One region of the Comamonas sp. Y33R10-2 genome, then DNA from elsewhere that is predicted to be linked to it. Evidence: riboswitches for the same ligand, from Rfam matches in the RefSeq annotation. Region 1 holds a riboswitch; the other holds the start of a gene.
The links. A riboswitch is a leader RNA that binds a small molecule or an ion and turns the genes downstream of it on or off. The one in region 1 is predicted to bind S-adenosylhomocysteine.
Positions count from the first base shown of each region.

Region 2: it holds a riboswitch for S-adenosylhomocysteine, as region 1 does, so the genes downstream of both, ahcY (adenosylhomocysteinase) here and metH (methionine synthase) in region 1, are expected to answer to the same signal.

Region 1 covers NZ_CP079925.1:2,726,268-2,733,793, reverse strand. The annotation lists gene metH (methionine synthase) at 1-1,046, opposite strand, end outside; S-adenosyl-L-homocysteine riboswitch at 1,083-1,189, opposite strand; gene KUF54_RS17425 (hypothetical protein) at 1,333-1,461, shown strand; gene KUF54_RS12160 (PACE efflux transporter) at 1,572-2,117, opposite strand; gene KUF54_RS12155 (LysR family transcriptional regulator) at 2,191-3,105, shown strand; gene KUF54_RS12150 (PPK2 family polyphosphate kinase) at 3,433-4,341, shown strand; gene KUF54_RS12145 (nuclear transport factor 2 family protein) at 4,369-4,878, opposite strand; gene KUF54_RS12140 (fumarylacetoacetate hydrolase family protein) at 5,085-6,008, opposite strand; gene KUF54_RS12135 (Glu/Leu/Phe/Val dehydrogenase) at 6,218-7,525, shown strand.
Region 2 covers NZ_CP079925.1:79,394-86,919, forward strand. The annotation lists gene KUF54_RS00295 (peptide chain release factor 3) at 59-1,687, opposite strand; S-adenosyl-L-homocysteine riboswitch at 1,940-2,036, shown strand; gene ahcY (adenosylhomocysteinase) at 2,112-3,542, shown strand; gene KUF54_RS00305 (TlyA family RNA methyltransferase) at 3,839-5,038, shown strand; gene metF (methylenetetrahydrofolate reductase [NAD(P)H]) at 5,246-6,073, shown strand; gene KUF54_RS00315 (septal ring lytic transglycosylase RlpA family protein) at 6,213-6,905, shown strand; gene KUF54_RS00320 (23S rRNA (adenine(2030)-N(6))-methyltransferase RlmJ) at 7,081-7,526, opposite strand, start outside.

The DNA.
Region 1 (7,526 bases):
ATGCCATGCACCAGCGCGTGCGACAGGCGCTCGCCCACGGTCTTGGGGGCATCTGGTGTGCCGCGCCATTCCAGTCGCTTGCTCTCATCCTTCGCGCCGCTCTTGGCGCTGTCAGCCACTTCCACCAAACGCTCGCCCGCATCGGGGCGGCGGTTGAGCACCACGTCTTCCACGCGCTCGCGCAGCACGGGCTCGAGGTCGTCGTACACGCCGACCATGCCGGCGTTGACGATGCCCATGTCCATGCCCGCAGCAATCGCGTGGTACAGGAACACGGTGTGGATCGCCTCGCGCACGGGGTCGTTGCCACGAAAGGAGAAGGACACGTTGGACACGCCACCGCTGACCTTGGCGCCGGGCAGGTTCAGCTTGATCCAGCGCGTGGCTTCGATGAAATCAACGCCGTAATTGTTGTGCTCTTCAATGCCGGTGGCTACGGCAAAGATGTTGGGATCGAAGATGATGTCTTCGGGGGCAAAACCGACTTCGTCTACCAGGATGCGGTAGGCGCGCTCGCAAATTTCAATCTTGCGCTCAAAGGTGTCGGCTTGGCCTTTTTCATCAAACGCCATCACCACAGCGGCTGCGCCGTAGCGCTTGACTAATTTTGCGTGCTTCTTGAACTCGTCAACACCTTCCTTCATGGAGATGGAGTTGACGATGCCCTTGCCTTGCAGGCAACGCAAACCGGCTTCAATAACCTCCCACTTGGAGCTATCGACCATCACTGGCACGCGGGCAATGTCGGGCTCAGAGGCCATCAGGTTCAGGAACTTCACCATGGCGGCCTTGCTGTCGAGCATGGCCTCGTCCATGTTCACGTCGATGACCTGGGCACCGTTTTCCACCTGCTGGCGGGCCACGGCCAAGGCCTCTTCGTACTGCTCGTTCAGGATAAGGCGCGCAAAGGCTTTGGAGCCTGTGACGTTGGTGCGCTCGCCCACGTTGACGAACAGCGTGTCCTCACCAATAAAGACGGGCTCCAGGCCCGACAGGCGCATGGGGGGCACGGAAGAAACAGCAGTAGCGGGGACAGCAGCAGACATCAGCTCACCTGTGAGAAAACCAGAAACAGAATCGAAAACAGGTGAGCGCCGTTGTGAATACGGGCAGATCGAATGCAGGATCTGCGACCCCGAGCCTGACAGGTCATGCATGAAGATGACCAGCTGCAGCGCTCCTCGGGGCGAAGCACGTCATTCTAAGGCGAGGTGCTTAATCATGACTTCAAAGCAGATTGCTTCACCTTGTCTTGTCACGTTCTGGAATCGCAGTTGAGAGCATTTGCCATCAAAAAATCCGTAGCGTGCAAGGCAATTTCGTCAACCACGAATGCAGACATCTCATTACCAGTGCAGCACATCGCACAACGCCTTCATTTTCATGCCGCTGGTCGGCGCGTTCTTCATCGACATCATTAACGCCTTGCTGCTGCAGGAAATGCTCAGCCTTCTGCGTTGATAGCTCGGGCTTCACCCACAAAAAAGCGTGTTCTCGCTGACCGGGAACACGCTTTTTTCATAGCTGCCTGTGCTTGATAGACAAGCGCTAGCAGCTGATTTAACACTAAATTACTGAGCCATTGCCTGCGCCGATGCGGGCAGACCAAACAGGCGGTCAAACACCCAGTTGAAGGCAAAGGTGTAGACCATGAAGAACACCAGCAGGCCTGCTTCCATCACCGCGGCTTCCCACAGTGTGATGTTGAACCACCAGGCCATCAGCGGGATGAGCATGGCGGCGATACCGCCCTCAAAACCAATGGCATGCACCACGCGGCGCAAGATGGAGCGGCCCTTTACGGTCTGGCTAGACTCCCATTTTTCAAACAGGTAGTTAAAAAGCAAATTCCAGCAAATGGCAATCACTGAAGCGACGACCGCCATAACGCCGGAGTCGCTCGCGTTTTGGCCAATCGCCATAAAGATTGCGCTGGAGACTGCAATCGCTATGGCTTCGTACAGGCCGACATACACAATTCGGCGCTTGGCGCCTTGCAGGCCGGTGGGCTGGAAAGAAATCGGTGCAGTTTGTTTAGCAGCCGATGAAGACAAAGAAGAGGCAAGTGAATCGGCAGAAGAAGAAGCGGGTGCCATCGCTGAGGCTTGTTGAGACATGGGACGCAGTGTATGTTCTGAAAACTGAAGAGAAAAGTCAGTTCCTTTCAATTTTTCTGATAGATAAGCCGATATGCCCTTCACCGCAGATCAAATACCGCTGTTTCTCGCTGTGCTGGATGCCGGCTCTTTCTCCGCCGCGGCACGCAAGCTAGGGCGTGTGCCCTCGGCCATCAGCATGGCCATTGCCCAATTGGAGGCCGAGCTAGACCTGCAACTATTTGACCGCCGTGGCCGCGAGCCTGTGCCCACCGCTGCTGCACGCGCTTTAGAGCCACAAGCGCGCCTGCTGGCCGAGCAATTGCAGCTATTAAATTGGCAAGCACAAGCACTGCACGCGGGGCTTGAAGAGCGACTGACGCTAGCCATTACCCCTGAGTTACTAGCCACGCACTGGAGCGAGCCGCTGAACCGGCTTGTGCAAGAGTTTCCGGCTCTGCCCATTGAGGTGCTGGCCGCCCCGCAGACCGATGCGCTAGAGCTGCTGCACGCAGGTCGCGCCCATCTAGCGCTGGTATTTGAGCGCCCGGCGATGGACGGGCGCGAGGGCTTTCAAGAAATGGGGCAAGAGACGCTGGTGGCGGTCATGTCCCCCCAGTTCGCACCCTGGCTGCAGGCCTTGGCTGATCATGGTGCACAGACCCAAATGACCGTTGAGCAACTGGCCGCCACACGCCAAGTACTGGTCGCCAGCCGCGACCCGCAGCAGACCGATCCACGCTTTGTGTTTGCACGTCAGCTGTGGCGCACAGACAGCCACCAAGCAGCGCTGTCACTCATTGGTGCAGGCTTGGCTTGGGGCTGGCTGCCCAAGGGGCTGATCGAAGCGCAGATCAGTGCCGGTGCCTTGATGGAAATACCGGTGCAGAACCTCAGCAACGGAACGACTTTGTTTGTGGACTGGGTATGGTCTAAAGAGCGCGCGCAAGGCCTTGCTGCGCGGCGCTTTGTGCAGCTGCTGCGCGAACGCGAAGCCGGGAAAAACTGACACCCGTAAGCTGTAGTTCCAGGCAAAAATGCCTTCAAGCGCTGAATATTGAATCGCTAGGCGCTATTTACTTCATAGCAAACCCATTTGCACTGCAAAGGAGCTTTTCGTATGCCCCGTCAGCCCGCCAAGCCCAGCCTCCCCTTTCCTACCAGTGATTCTGTAGAAGCTGCCAAGACTGCCCCTGCTGCAACGCCAGCTGTCAAAAAACCAGCCATGAAGTCAACCCGAAAAGCGCCGCCCAAGCCAGCCGTCGCTGCAGCAGCACCAACAGCGAAGACGAATAAAGAGACAAAGACAGAGACGAAGCGGGAGAAGGAGTCGCAGATGCAGACGCCAGCGCAGACTCAAAGCGTCTACCCCTTCGAGATTCAAAACAAGGCGCTACGCAAACTCTGGGAGCAGTGGCAACCAGGTCAGCCCTTAGATAGTCGCATCGACTCAGCGCCTTCATCGACACAGGTCGATTTGAAAAAATTTGACCCGTCAGCCAAGCCTTTTTCATCCGATAAAGGCAAACAACACGACAAAGACCGCGTGCTGCAACTCGCCACCGAGCTCGATAGTTTGCAGAACATTTTTTATGCCGACCGCAGCTTCAAGCTACTGGTGATCTTGCAAGGCATGGACGCTGCAGGCAAAGACGGCACGCTGCGCGGCGTGTTCGGTCAGATGACGCCGCTGGGCGTGCGCACCGTGGGCTGGAAGGCTCCGACCGAGGTGGAAAAGGCGCACGACTATCTATGGCGCATTCACCAGCAGGTGCCCAATGCAGGCGAGGTCGTGGTCTTCAACCGCAGCCAGTACGAGGATGTGCTGGTGCCCGTGGTCAATGGGTTCATCAGCCCCGAGCAGCAAACGCAGCGCTACGCCCAGATCAATGACTTCGAGCGCATGCTCAGCGAGACGGGGACTGTCATCCTCAAGTTCATGCTGCACATCAGCAAAGACGAGCAGCGCGAGCGCCTGCAAGAGCGGCTAGATGACCCGTGCAAGCACTGGAAGTTTGATGAAAACGACCTGAAGGTGCGCGCCCAGTGGGATGACTACCAGCAAGCCTATGCGCAACTGCTGGCGGCCACGCATACACCTTGGGCACCGTGGACCATCGTGCCTGCCGATTCAAAGACGCACCGCAACCTGATGATCGCCACCATGGTGCGCGAGGTACTGAGCAATCTGGATTTGAAGTACCCGCCCGGTGCACCTGCGCTTGAAAAAATCAAGGTGAAGTAGGCCCGCCGCGACCGCGGTTCATGTCCGTCAGGACTGGCCCTGAGTCAGACTGGCGGACTGATACACGTCGTAGTGCTCGGTCGTCACGCCGCTGACGGCTTTTTCCAGCCGATGCTTCATCAACCAGCGGCCCTGCACACGCTGATAGCGCACATCGTAATAACCCAGCACCGTGCGCTGGCCAAAATATTGTGCCGACGCGTTGAATAGGCCATGCCACTGGAAATGCACGCGCGCTTGCGCCGTGCCGCCATCAATCTGCAGACGCGGCAGGTGCATGAAGTGCAGGCCTTTGTAGAACGCGTCCACCTGCGTGCAAAAGGCATGTAGTTCCTCTCGGCCCGAGTGAACCAGCCGCGGCCCCTGACCCACCGCTGCCAGGTCAAACACGCCGTCTTCCGTAAAGACTGCCGCCCAGCCCGCGGCATCGCCCGCATCCCAGGCTCTGGCGTACTCCGCCTCCAGATCCATGATTTCCAAGCGCGCCTCGGCCAGATCCAGTCTTTGCTGCAATGCAGCGATTGCGGTTTCGCTCACTCTTTGAACTCCCTCTTGACGATCAAGCGCTCAATTGGAGAGTTCTTTGGCTGATTCACATCTCCGGAATTACCTGCTTTTCAAAAAGGAGCTGCTGTCACAGTATGGCTGCCGTTTTTTAATCAAAACAGGTTCACCTCAAGTAAATGCAAGCGCTTGCCGCTATGAAATCAGAAGTTCTCAAAAAGCATTCAGCGCTGCTTTGTTTAAAACTGCCAGCCCAGCTGACCCAAGCCTTCAAACTTCATCTCAAAGCGGTCACCGGCATTCAGTGGCATGCAGCCGCACCAAGTGCCCGTGGTGACCACCGTGCCTGCGGGCACGCTGCCGTATTCCCGTGCCACGTGTTGCAGCCAATCCACCAGCAGCCAGACCGGATCGCCCAAGCTATGCGTGCCGGTAAAACGCTGCGGCTCGCCGCCATTCACGCTCACAGTGCATAGCTGCTTGGCCCAGTTGCGCCCAGCGATGATGGATGCAGGCAGCCATTCGCCCAGCGCCAAGCCGCCGTGACACTGACCGTCCGCCAGCAAAGCCAGCGCTGGCGCTTTGAGGCCATCGCGCCAGCGCACGTCCACCCATTCCACGGCCACAGTCACGCCATCGACCAGTGCTAGCGCGCTGTCGTAATCCAACGCGGCAGCTTGTTCAGCGCTGACGTCTTGACCAAGGCGCAGGGCGATTTCTGCCTCTGCACCGCGCAGGTTAAAGACGGCTTCAGGCACAGGTGCTAGTGCCACGCCTTGGTGAATACCGTTCTCGGGCAGGGGCACATGCAGCAAGGCTGCGTCGCGGCTAGGGCCGCCGGACTTCCAGTAGCGCGGCGCGCGGTCTGCCGGCCACCAATCCCAAGTGCGGGCCAGTGCGCTTTGCACGGCGCGGGCATCCGCTTCGCTGGCGATCAGCGGCGCCACATCCGCGCCCAGCGCTTGCGGCTCGCCCAGCTTGCGCGACCACCACAGCGCATCGGCTGAGGCGTAGCAATCTTCAGGCAGAGCGGGCCACAGCAGCTTCCAGTCAGGCAGCACTTCTTCTTGGTCTTGCAATTCGGGGGCAAGGCCTATGGGCGGGGTGTTGGCAAATAGTGCCGGGCCGTTCAAGCCGCTATTGCTATCTTTGTTTTCAGACATGGTGGGCATGATGTCAAATTTCGTATTTCCATGTCGCAAATCCAGAACTCTGAGAGGCTAGCTCCGGATTTATTGGTGCTATGCAAAAAACGCATAAGGCATTTCGCATCAAGCCTTGGACAGGAAAACCCGCTGCGCGCACACTGCAAAGTCCAGATAGAAAGAGCTCACAAAGCGCTTTCTCACCTTCAGTCAACGAGGCCTTCACCATGCAAGCCAAAGACTCCTCCGCGTCCCCCTCGGGACATGTGCTGCCCTCTTACCTCAATGCCGATCACGTCGGTCCTTGGGGCAACTACCTCCAGCAGGTAGATCGGGTCACTCCGTACCTCGGTTCGCTGGCCCGCTGGGTTGAGACGCTCAAGCGCCCCAAGCGCATCTTGATCGTGGACGTTCCCATCGAGCTGGACAACGGCACAATCGCCCACTTTGAAGGCTACCGCGTGCAGCACAACTTGAGCCGCGGCCCCGGCAAGGGCGGTGTGCGCTTTCACCAAGATGTGACGCTATCGGAAGTGATGGCACTGTCGGCTTGGATGAGCATCAAGAACGCTGCAGTAAACGTGCCTTATGGCGGTGCCAAAGGCGGTATTCGCGTGGACCCGCGCAAGCTATCCAAAGGTGAGTTAGAGCGCCTGACGCGCCGCTACACCAGCGAAATCGGCTTACTGATTGGCCCCACCAAGGACATCCCCGCGCCGGACGTGAACACCAACGGCCAGATCATGGCTTGGATGATGGACACCTATTCCATGAACACCGGCGCTACGGCGACCGGCGTGGTGACAGGCAAGCCAGTGGACTTGGGCGGCTCACTGGGTCGCGTTGAGGCCACAGGCCGCGGCGTGTTTACCGTCGGTATTGAAGCAGCCAAGCTTAGCGGCCTGACCATTCAGGGCGCACGCGTGGCGGTACAAGGCTTTGGCAATGTGGGTGGCACCGCAGGCAAGCTGTTTTCCGAGGCTGGCGCCAAGGTGGTGGCTGTGCAAGATCACACCGGCAGCATCTACAACGCAGCAGGCTTTGATGTGAATGCACTGCTAGAGCATGTGCAAAAGAACGGCGGCGTGGGCGGCTTTAGCGGTGGCGAAAGCATGGACAACCAAGCTTTTTGGGGCGTGGATTGCGAAATCCTGATCCCTGCGGCACTGGAAAGCCAAATCACCAAAGACAACGCAGACCAGATCAAAGCCAAGCTGGTCATCGAAGGCGCCAACGGCCCCACCACGCCGGAGGCCGACGACATCCTGACTGCCAAGGGTGTGTTGGTGTTACCCGACGTGATTGCCAACGCCGGCGGCGTAACGGTGAGTTACTTTGAGTGGGTGCAAGATTTCTCCAGCTTCTTCTGGAGCGAGGACGAGATCAACGCCCGTTTGGTGCGCATCATGCAAGAGGCCTTTGCCGGCGTCTGGGCTGTGGCGCAGGAAAACAAGGTGTCGCTGCGCACTGCCACCTTCATCGTGGCCTGCAAGCGCATCTTGCATGCGCGTGAAATGCGCGGACTTTACCCATAAG
Region 2 (7,526 bases), 1.2 Mb from region 1:
GGGCGTCGTCCCCCTCCGCGAAGCAGAGAGGGGGAAGGCGCAAAGCGCCTTAGGGGGATCAGTTTGCTGAGCCTAGTGCCAAGCCTGCGTGCTCGCGCAACGGGTGGAAATGAATCTTGGGGAATCGTTCCTGAGCCAGTCGCACGTCGTAGGGGCTGGTGCACAGATAGGCCAGCGTGTCTGCCGCATCGTGCGCTAAACGCATGGGGTAGGCGTTTTCAAACTCACGCAGATCGGCGGCGTTGTCGGCCGTAATCCAGCGTGCGCCGGTGTACTGGCAGCCTTCTAAGCGCACATCGCAGTCGTACTCGGCTTTAAGGCGGTGTTGCACCACTTCAAACTGCAGCTGACCTACGGCGCCCAGCAGCATATTGCCACCGATATCAGGTTTGAACACTTGAATCGCACCTTCTTCACCCAGCTGCATCAGGCCTTGCTGCAACTGTTTGGTGCGCAGCGGGTTCTTCAGCACCACGGTCATGAACATTTCGGGCGCGAAGAAGGGCAGGCCGGTGAACTGCAGGCTTGGGCCATCAGTGATCGAATCGCCCAGTTGCACGCCACCGTGGATGGTGAAGCCGATGATGTCGCCGGCAAAGGCTTCATCCACCGCTTCGCGGCGCTGCGACATGAATGTCACCACGCTGGTGGGGCGCAGTTCCTTGCCGGTGCGCTGCACCTTCATCTTCATGCCGGGGGTGTACTTGCCGCTGGCCACGCGCACAAAGGCGATGCGGTCGCGGTGGTTGCTGTCCATATTGGCTTGCACCTTGAAGACCACGCCAGCAAAACCTTTGTCTTCGGGGTTGATGGTTTTTTCTTCGCGGTTGCGGTTCACTTCTGTGAATGCAATGCGCGGGCCGGGCGGGGGCGACATGTCGACCACGGCGTCCAGCACTTCCATTACACCGAAGTTATTTACACCGGAGCCGAAGAACACAGGCGTCAACTTGCCGGCCAGGAAGTCTTCATGGCTCCACTCGGCGGAGGCGCCCACAGCCAGTTCCATGGATTCCAGAGCATCGTCAAACGCTTGACCAAAACGGGCACGCAGCTTGTCGGCCTCGGTCAGGGGGATGACTTCAAAGTCTTTGGGGCCACGATCGCTGCCGGGGGTGAACACCGTCATGCTCTTCGTGCGCAGATTGATGATGCCGCCGAAGCTCTTGCCTTGACCGACAGGCCAGGTGATAGGGCAGCAGGGCATGCCCAGCTCGCGCTCAACTTCGTCCATGATGTCCAGCGGATCGCGCACTTCACGGTCAAACTTATTGACGAAGGTGATGATGGGCGTGTTGCGCTGGCGGCAAACTTCAATCAGTCGGCGGGTTTGCGATTCCACACCGTTGGCTGCGTCAATCACCATCAGGGCCGAGTCCACGGCCGTCAGCACGCGGTAGGTATCTTCCGAGAAGTCCTTGTGGCCGGGGGTGTCGAGCAGGTTGATGACGTGGTCGCGGTAGCTCATTTGCATCACCGACGATGCGACCGAGATCCCGCGCTGCTTTTCAATTTCCATCCAGTCAGACGTGGCGTGGCGGCTGGCCTTGCGGCCCTTGACCGCTCCGGCGATCTGAATCGCGCCCGAGAAAAGCAGCAGCTTTTCGGTCAGCGTGGTCTTACCCGCATCCGGGTGGGAAATGATGGCGAACGTACGACGGCGCTGAGTTTCTGGGGCGTATGACACGGTATTGAGAGCTGTAAATACAGCCGGAGATACCGGCTGTGACCACAAAAAGGTGCAGCGATGGGTGAGCTGCACAAGGCCTGCGCCTATACGGGGCAGACCTGTGAATAAGGCTTGAGGGCGCTTATTTTAGCGGTAGGGGCAATTCATGGAGGCTGTCTGGTAATGAGAGCTTGCCGCTGCAAGTTGAAGCGCTGTATGAAGTAAATAGAGTAAAGGCTGGTGAGAAGGGGATTCCCTTATAATTGCCGTCCATCCGAGGAGCGTTGCAGCGTTCCCCAGTCGGCTTAGCGCCGGCCACAGCGGGGCGTGAGGCTCGGATTTCATCTCGCAACGACGCTCACCCACGCTTTCTGTGCGGTGAGATGGCATTCGCCCCTTCTTCCGCGGAACGTGGTTTTTCATTCAAATTTTGGAGAAAACCATGAACGCTGCTGTTCGCTTCAACCCTGCTGATTCGGCTATTACCGACATTACCCTTGCCGCCTGGGGCCGCAAGGAAATTCAAATCGCTGAAACTGAGATGCCCGGCCTGATGGCCATTCGCGAAGAATTCGCGGCCACTCAGCCCCTGAAGGGCGCGCGCATCACTGGCTCGCTGCACATGACCATTCAGACGGCCGTGCTGATCGAGACTCTGAAGGATCTGGGCGCTACCGTGCGCTGGGCTTCTTGCAACATCTTCTCGACCCAAGACCACGCTGCTGCGGCCATCGCCGCCACTGGCACGCCTGTGTTCGCTATCAAGGGCGAGTCGCTGAAGGATTACTGGGACTACACCCACAACATCTTCGAATTCGGCGCCAAGGGCACTGAAGGCGAAGGCCCCAACATGATTTTGGACGACGGCGGCGATGCCACCGTGCTGCTGCATCTGGGTCAAAAGGCTGAGAAAGACATCTCCGTGCTGGCCAACCCCGGTTCGGAAGAAGAAAAGATCATGTTCGCGGCCATCAAGGCCAAGCTGGCGATTGATTCCACCTGGTACACCCGCAAGTCGGCCGAAATCCGCGGCGTGACCGAAGAAACGACCACCGGTGTGCACCGCCTGAACGAAATGTCCGCCAACGGCTCGCTGCTGTTCCGTGCGATCAATGTGAATGACTCGGTCACTAAGAGCAAGTTCGACAACCTGTACGGCTGCCGCGAATCGCTGGTGGACGGCATCAAGCGCGCCACTGACGTGATGATCGCCGGCAAGGTGGCTGTGGTGGCTGGCTACGGTGACGTGGGCAAGGGCTGCGCCCAAGCCCTGTCCGCTCTGCGCGCCCAAGTGTGGGTGACTGAGATTGACCCCATCAACGCCCTGCAAGCCGCCATGGAAGGCTACAAGGTCGTAACCATGGAATATGCCGCCGACAAGTGCGACATCTTCGTGACCACCACCGGCAACAAGGACATCATTCGCCACGAGCACATGGTTGCCATGAAGGATGAAGCCATCGTCTGCAACATCGGTCACTTCGACAACGAAATCGACGTCGCTTCGATCGAGAAGTATGAGTGGGAAGAAATCAAGCCCCAGGTCGACCACATCAAGTTCCCTGATGGCAAGAAGATCATCCTGCTGGCCAAGGGTCGCTTGGTGAATTTGGGTTGCGCCACCGGCCACCCCTCGTTCGTGATGAGCGCATCGTTTGCCAACCAAACCATCGCCCAGATCGAGCTGTTTACCCGCCCTGAAGCCTACGAAGTGGGCAAGGTCTACGTGCTGCCCAAGGTGCTGGACGAAAAGGTGGCACGCCTGCACCTGAAGAAGGTGGGCGCACAACTGACTGAGCTGAGCGACGTACAAGCCGCTTATATTGGCGTGAAGAAGGAAGGCCCTTACAAGCCTGAAACTTACCGTTATTAAAAATAGCGACACCCCCTAAGCCGCTGCGCGGCTTCCCCCTCTCTGGCTTCGCCGGAGGGGGACGACACCTTCGGTGCGGGGCGGCCCTTCCTCGGTGTCTCCTTGTGGAGGCGTGCCGGTGTTGAAGAGTGGTTATTTAATTTGATAGCTGCTAGCGTGAGTTCTGTATGAGTTTCAGGTTTATAAGTGTCTGAATTTCAATAGATACAAGCGCAAGAAGCTATCTAAAACAGATTTTTGCCTCGCTGCACTACGGTGCAGTGCCCGGCTTGGTTAATTTCAAAGGAAGCGACGCTATGCGCGCAGATGTTTTTTTGGTGGAAGCAGGTCATGCTTCGACACGCTCACAGGCGCAACGCCTGATTGCTTCGGGCGTGGAGTGGCGCCTGACGCCGCTGGCTCCTTGGAAGAAGGTTTCCAAGAACGGTGACGATATTCCTGCAGGCGCTGAGCTGAACTTGCTCGATGCGGCTGAAGCCAAGTACATCTCGCGTGGCGGTCTCAAGCTCGAAGGTGCGCTGGCGGCTACTGGCATTGCTGTGAAAGATCTGCGTTGCCTGGACGTAGGCCAAAGCACCGGCGGTTTTACCGACTGCTTGCTGCAGGCCGGCGCTGCCCAAGTGGTGGGCGTGGATGTGGGTCACAGCCAGTTGCATGAGCGTCTGCGCAATGACGAGCGCGTGATCTGCGTGGAAAGCTTTAACGCTCGCACGCTGACGCCTGAGTCGCTGGAAGAAGCTTGCGATGAAGCGCTGAGCGAAGTGCTCGAAGTCGAAGAAGACAACGATACCCAGCCACAAGCTCCTTACGCCTGGATGCGCAACGGTGGTCAGGTCGATGAGGACTATGACGACACTGATGACGCTAAAGAGCAAGACATTGAGTCCTTCAAGGCTGAGCGTGCGGCCAAGGCTCGTGCCAAGTTTGAAGGCAATGCGCCTGTAGAGAGCCGCCGCAAGGCGGGCACCGAGAACATTGACATCACGCCCGCGTTTGACTTTGTCACCGGCGATGTGTCCTTTATCTCGCTGACGTTGGTGCTGCCGTCCGTTGTGCAAGTGCTCAAGCCACATGGTCAGCTGCTGATGCTGGTCAAGCCCCAGTTTGAGCTTCAACCCGGCCAGATTGGCAAGGGCGGCATTGTGCGCGACAAGGCTTTGTACTTGGAAGTTGAGCAGCGTATCCGTGAATGCCTCACCGGTTTAGGTCTGACGGTCAAGCGTTGGATGGACTCGCCTATCGAAGGCGGCGACGGTAACCACGAGTTCTTCGTCTGGGCCGAGCAAGGCGCTGAGATTAAGGCTCCTGCTCCTCAGCTCGCCGTTGATGAAGAAGCCAGCGCCAAGCCAGCCGTTAAAACGACAGCCAAGCGCCCATCGCGTGCCGACATTAAGGCGCATCGTGCCAAGCAAGAGCTGTATGAAGACCCTGAGACGGCCAGCTTTGGTCAGCCCGGCCCTGGCCGCGGCAAGCAAAAAAAGCGCAACGAGCGCTAAGACCTGCGCTTTGAAGAGCGGCTAACACAACCGAGCAAATCGAAGGTTTGCTTTTGAGACGAGGCGCGAAGCCGTAGGCAGTACAAAAGTACGACAAGCCAAAGCAAGGACGTCTCAAGGGTGGTGTTAGTGGCTCTTAGCAAAATGCCATGGGCGTTGAGTGTTCAGCGCTCGTTCCTGATTCAAGATTCAAAGACCCAGACTGCTATGAGCTTTCCCGTCAGCTTCGAGTTTTTTCCCACCAAAACGCCTGAGGGCGCGGCCAAGCATGTGGGTGTGCGTCAGGCGCTGTATGCGCGCAAGCCTCAGTTTTGCTCCGTCACCTATGGTGCGGGCGGCTCTACGCAGGCCGGCACCTTCACTATGGTGAAAGACATCCAGAGCGAAGGCGTCAACGCGGCTTCGCACTTCTCATGCATTGGTGCAACGCAAGACTCCGTGCGCGCCGAACTCACTGAACTCAAAGCCATGGGCGTTAAGCGCATCGTGGCCTTGCGGGGTGACTTGCCCAGCGGTTATGGACTGGGCGGCGAGTTCCATTACGCCAGCGATCTCGTTGCATTTGTGCGACAAGAATTTGGTGACTGGTTTTACATCGAAATCGCCGCTTATCCCGAAACTCACCCTCAAGCAAAGTCCCCACGTAGTGATCTGGACGCATTTGTTGCTAAAGTTCGTGCCGGTGCAGATTCTGCCATCACGCAATACTTCTACAATGCCGACGCATACATGCGCTTTGTAGATGAGGTGAAGGCCTTGGGGCTCGACATTCCTGTCGTGCCAGGAATCATGCCCATCACCAGCTCTACACAGCTGATGCGCTTCTCGGATGCATGCGGCACCGAGATCCCGCGCTGGATTCGCCTGCGTCTGCAGGCTTACGGAGATGACACCGCTTCCATTCGTGCGTTCGGATTGGATGTGGTGACGCATCTTTGCGAACAGTTGCGCAGCCAGGGAGCTCCCGGGTTGCACTTCTATACGATGAACCAGAGCGTCGCCACTCTGGAGATCTGCGATCGTCTGGGCCTGTAAGCCATAAGCTTGCTGGCCGCTGGGCGGCCAGTCTTGGGCGACTCTCTCTTGAGCTATCAAGGAGATTGCGCCCGTGCAACCCAAATTTTCGCGCTTGCGCTGTTATCGATGGATTAGTCTTGCCTTGGTCACTGTGACCATGGCTGGCTGTGCCCCTCTGCCTGAAAATATGGCACAGCAAGAGCCGGTCCTTCAAAGCCGACCTTCAAAGCCAGTGGCGCAAGCCAGCGCCTCTGACCCTTTGCGTCCCGATGCTTACTCGCGCAGCAACTTTCGCGATAGAGGGCTGGGCGTGAAGGCGAATAAGCCTTTAGACGCTGAGACAGCAGATTTTCCGGAAGACAGCACTAAGTATGAACTGAGCCCCTCGCGTGAAAGCGATCAGTCGGGCAAGGCTTCTTGGTATGGCGGTCAGTTCCATGGCCGCAAGACTGCCAGTGGCGAGCGCTTTGACAGCATGGACATGACGGCTGCGCATAAGACCCTGCCTTTTGGCACGCGCGTCTGTGTACGCAGTGCGGTGACCGGTAAAAGCGTGGTGGTGCGCATCAATGACCGCGGCCCGTTTACTCCTGGGCGCATTATTGACTTGAGCAAGGGTGCCGCCCAAGAGCTGGGCATGCTGGGTTTGGGGGTCAAGCCTGTGGAGCTGTGGCAGCTCGAGGTGGATGAAGAGGAATGTCCTATGACTCGTATCTCATCTGCAGAAAAGAAGCGGATGGGAGATAAAAAGCGCGCTGCCAGTGCCTCTTCCAAATCGACCAAGGTGCGCGCAGCATCGGCCAGTAAGCCTGTACGTAAAGTTTCTGAGACCGCTAAGCAAAAGCGCTGAGTGAAGCACTGCGCTGGGTGAGTAGCGTAGCCGCCAAGCTCCGTCTCGAAGAATGACGCCGGCAAACGGAAGAGCGCAGCGTCGTTATACGTATTTCAAACTCAATGGAAACAGTTAACCGCTGGCGAGAATTTAGGCGCAGTCTGGTGACTGCGCCTTGAGGCCCGTGAGCCAATTACTTTCCGCCGGATTCGAGTGTGAATGCCGCATTTTCGTCTTGGCCCAGCAGTTTGACGAGCTGAGGCATGGCGGGTTTGAGATTCTCTTTCAGGTTGAAGGGCGGGTTAACGATGAACATGCCGCTGGCAGGCAGACCGCCGCGCTCGGATGTCTTGTTGCTCTTCACGGTGAGCGTGGCGTGCAGCCAGCTCTTGCCAGCCTTAGTGGCCATGGTCTTGATGCGCTTGGGCAAGTCATGCGCATCAGGGCGGGGAATGATGGGATACCAAACGGCATAAGTGCCGGTGGGAAAGCGCTTGAGGCCGTCTTCGACCATATCCAGCACGCGGCCGTAATCGGTCTTGATCTCATAGCTAGGATCGCACAGCAGCAAACCGCGGCGTGATGGTGGAGGCAGGAATTTCTTCACGCCCTCAAAGCCATCTTCCATCAGAACATTGA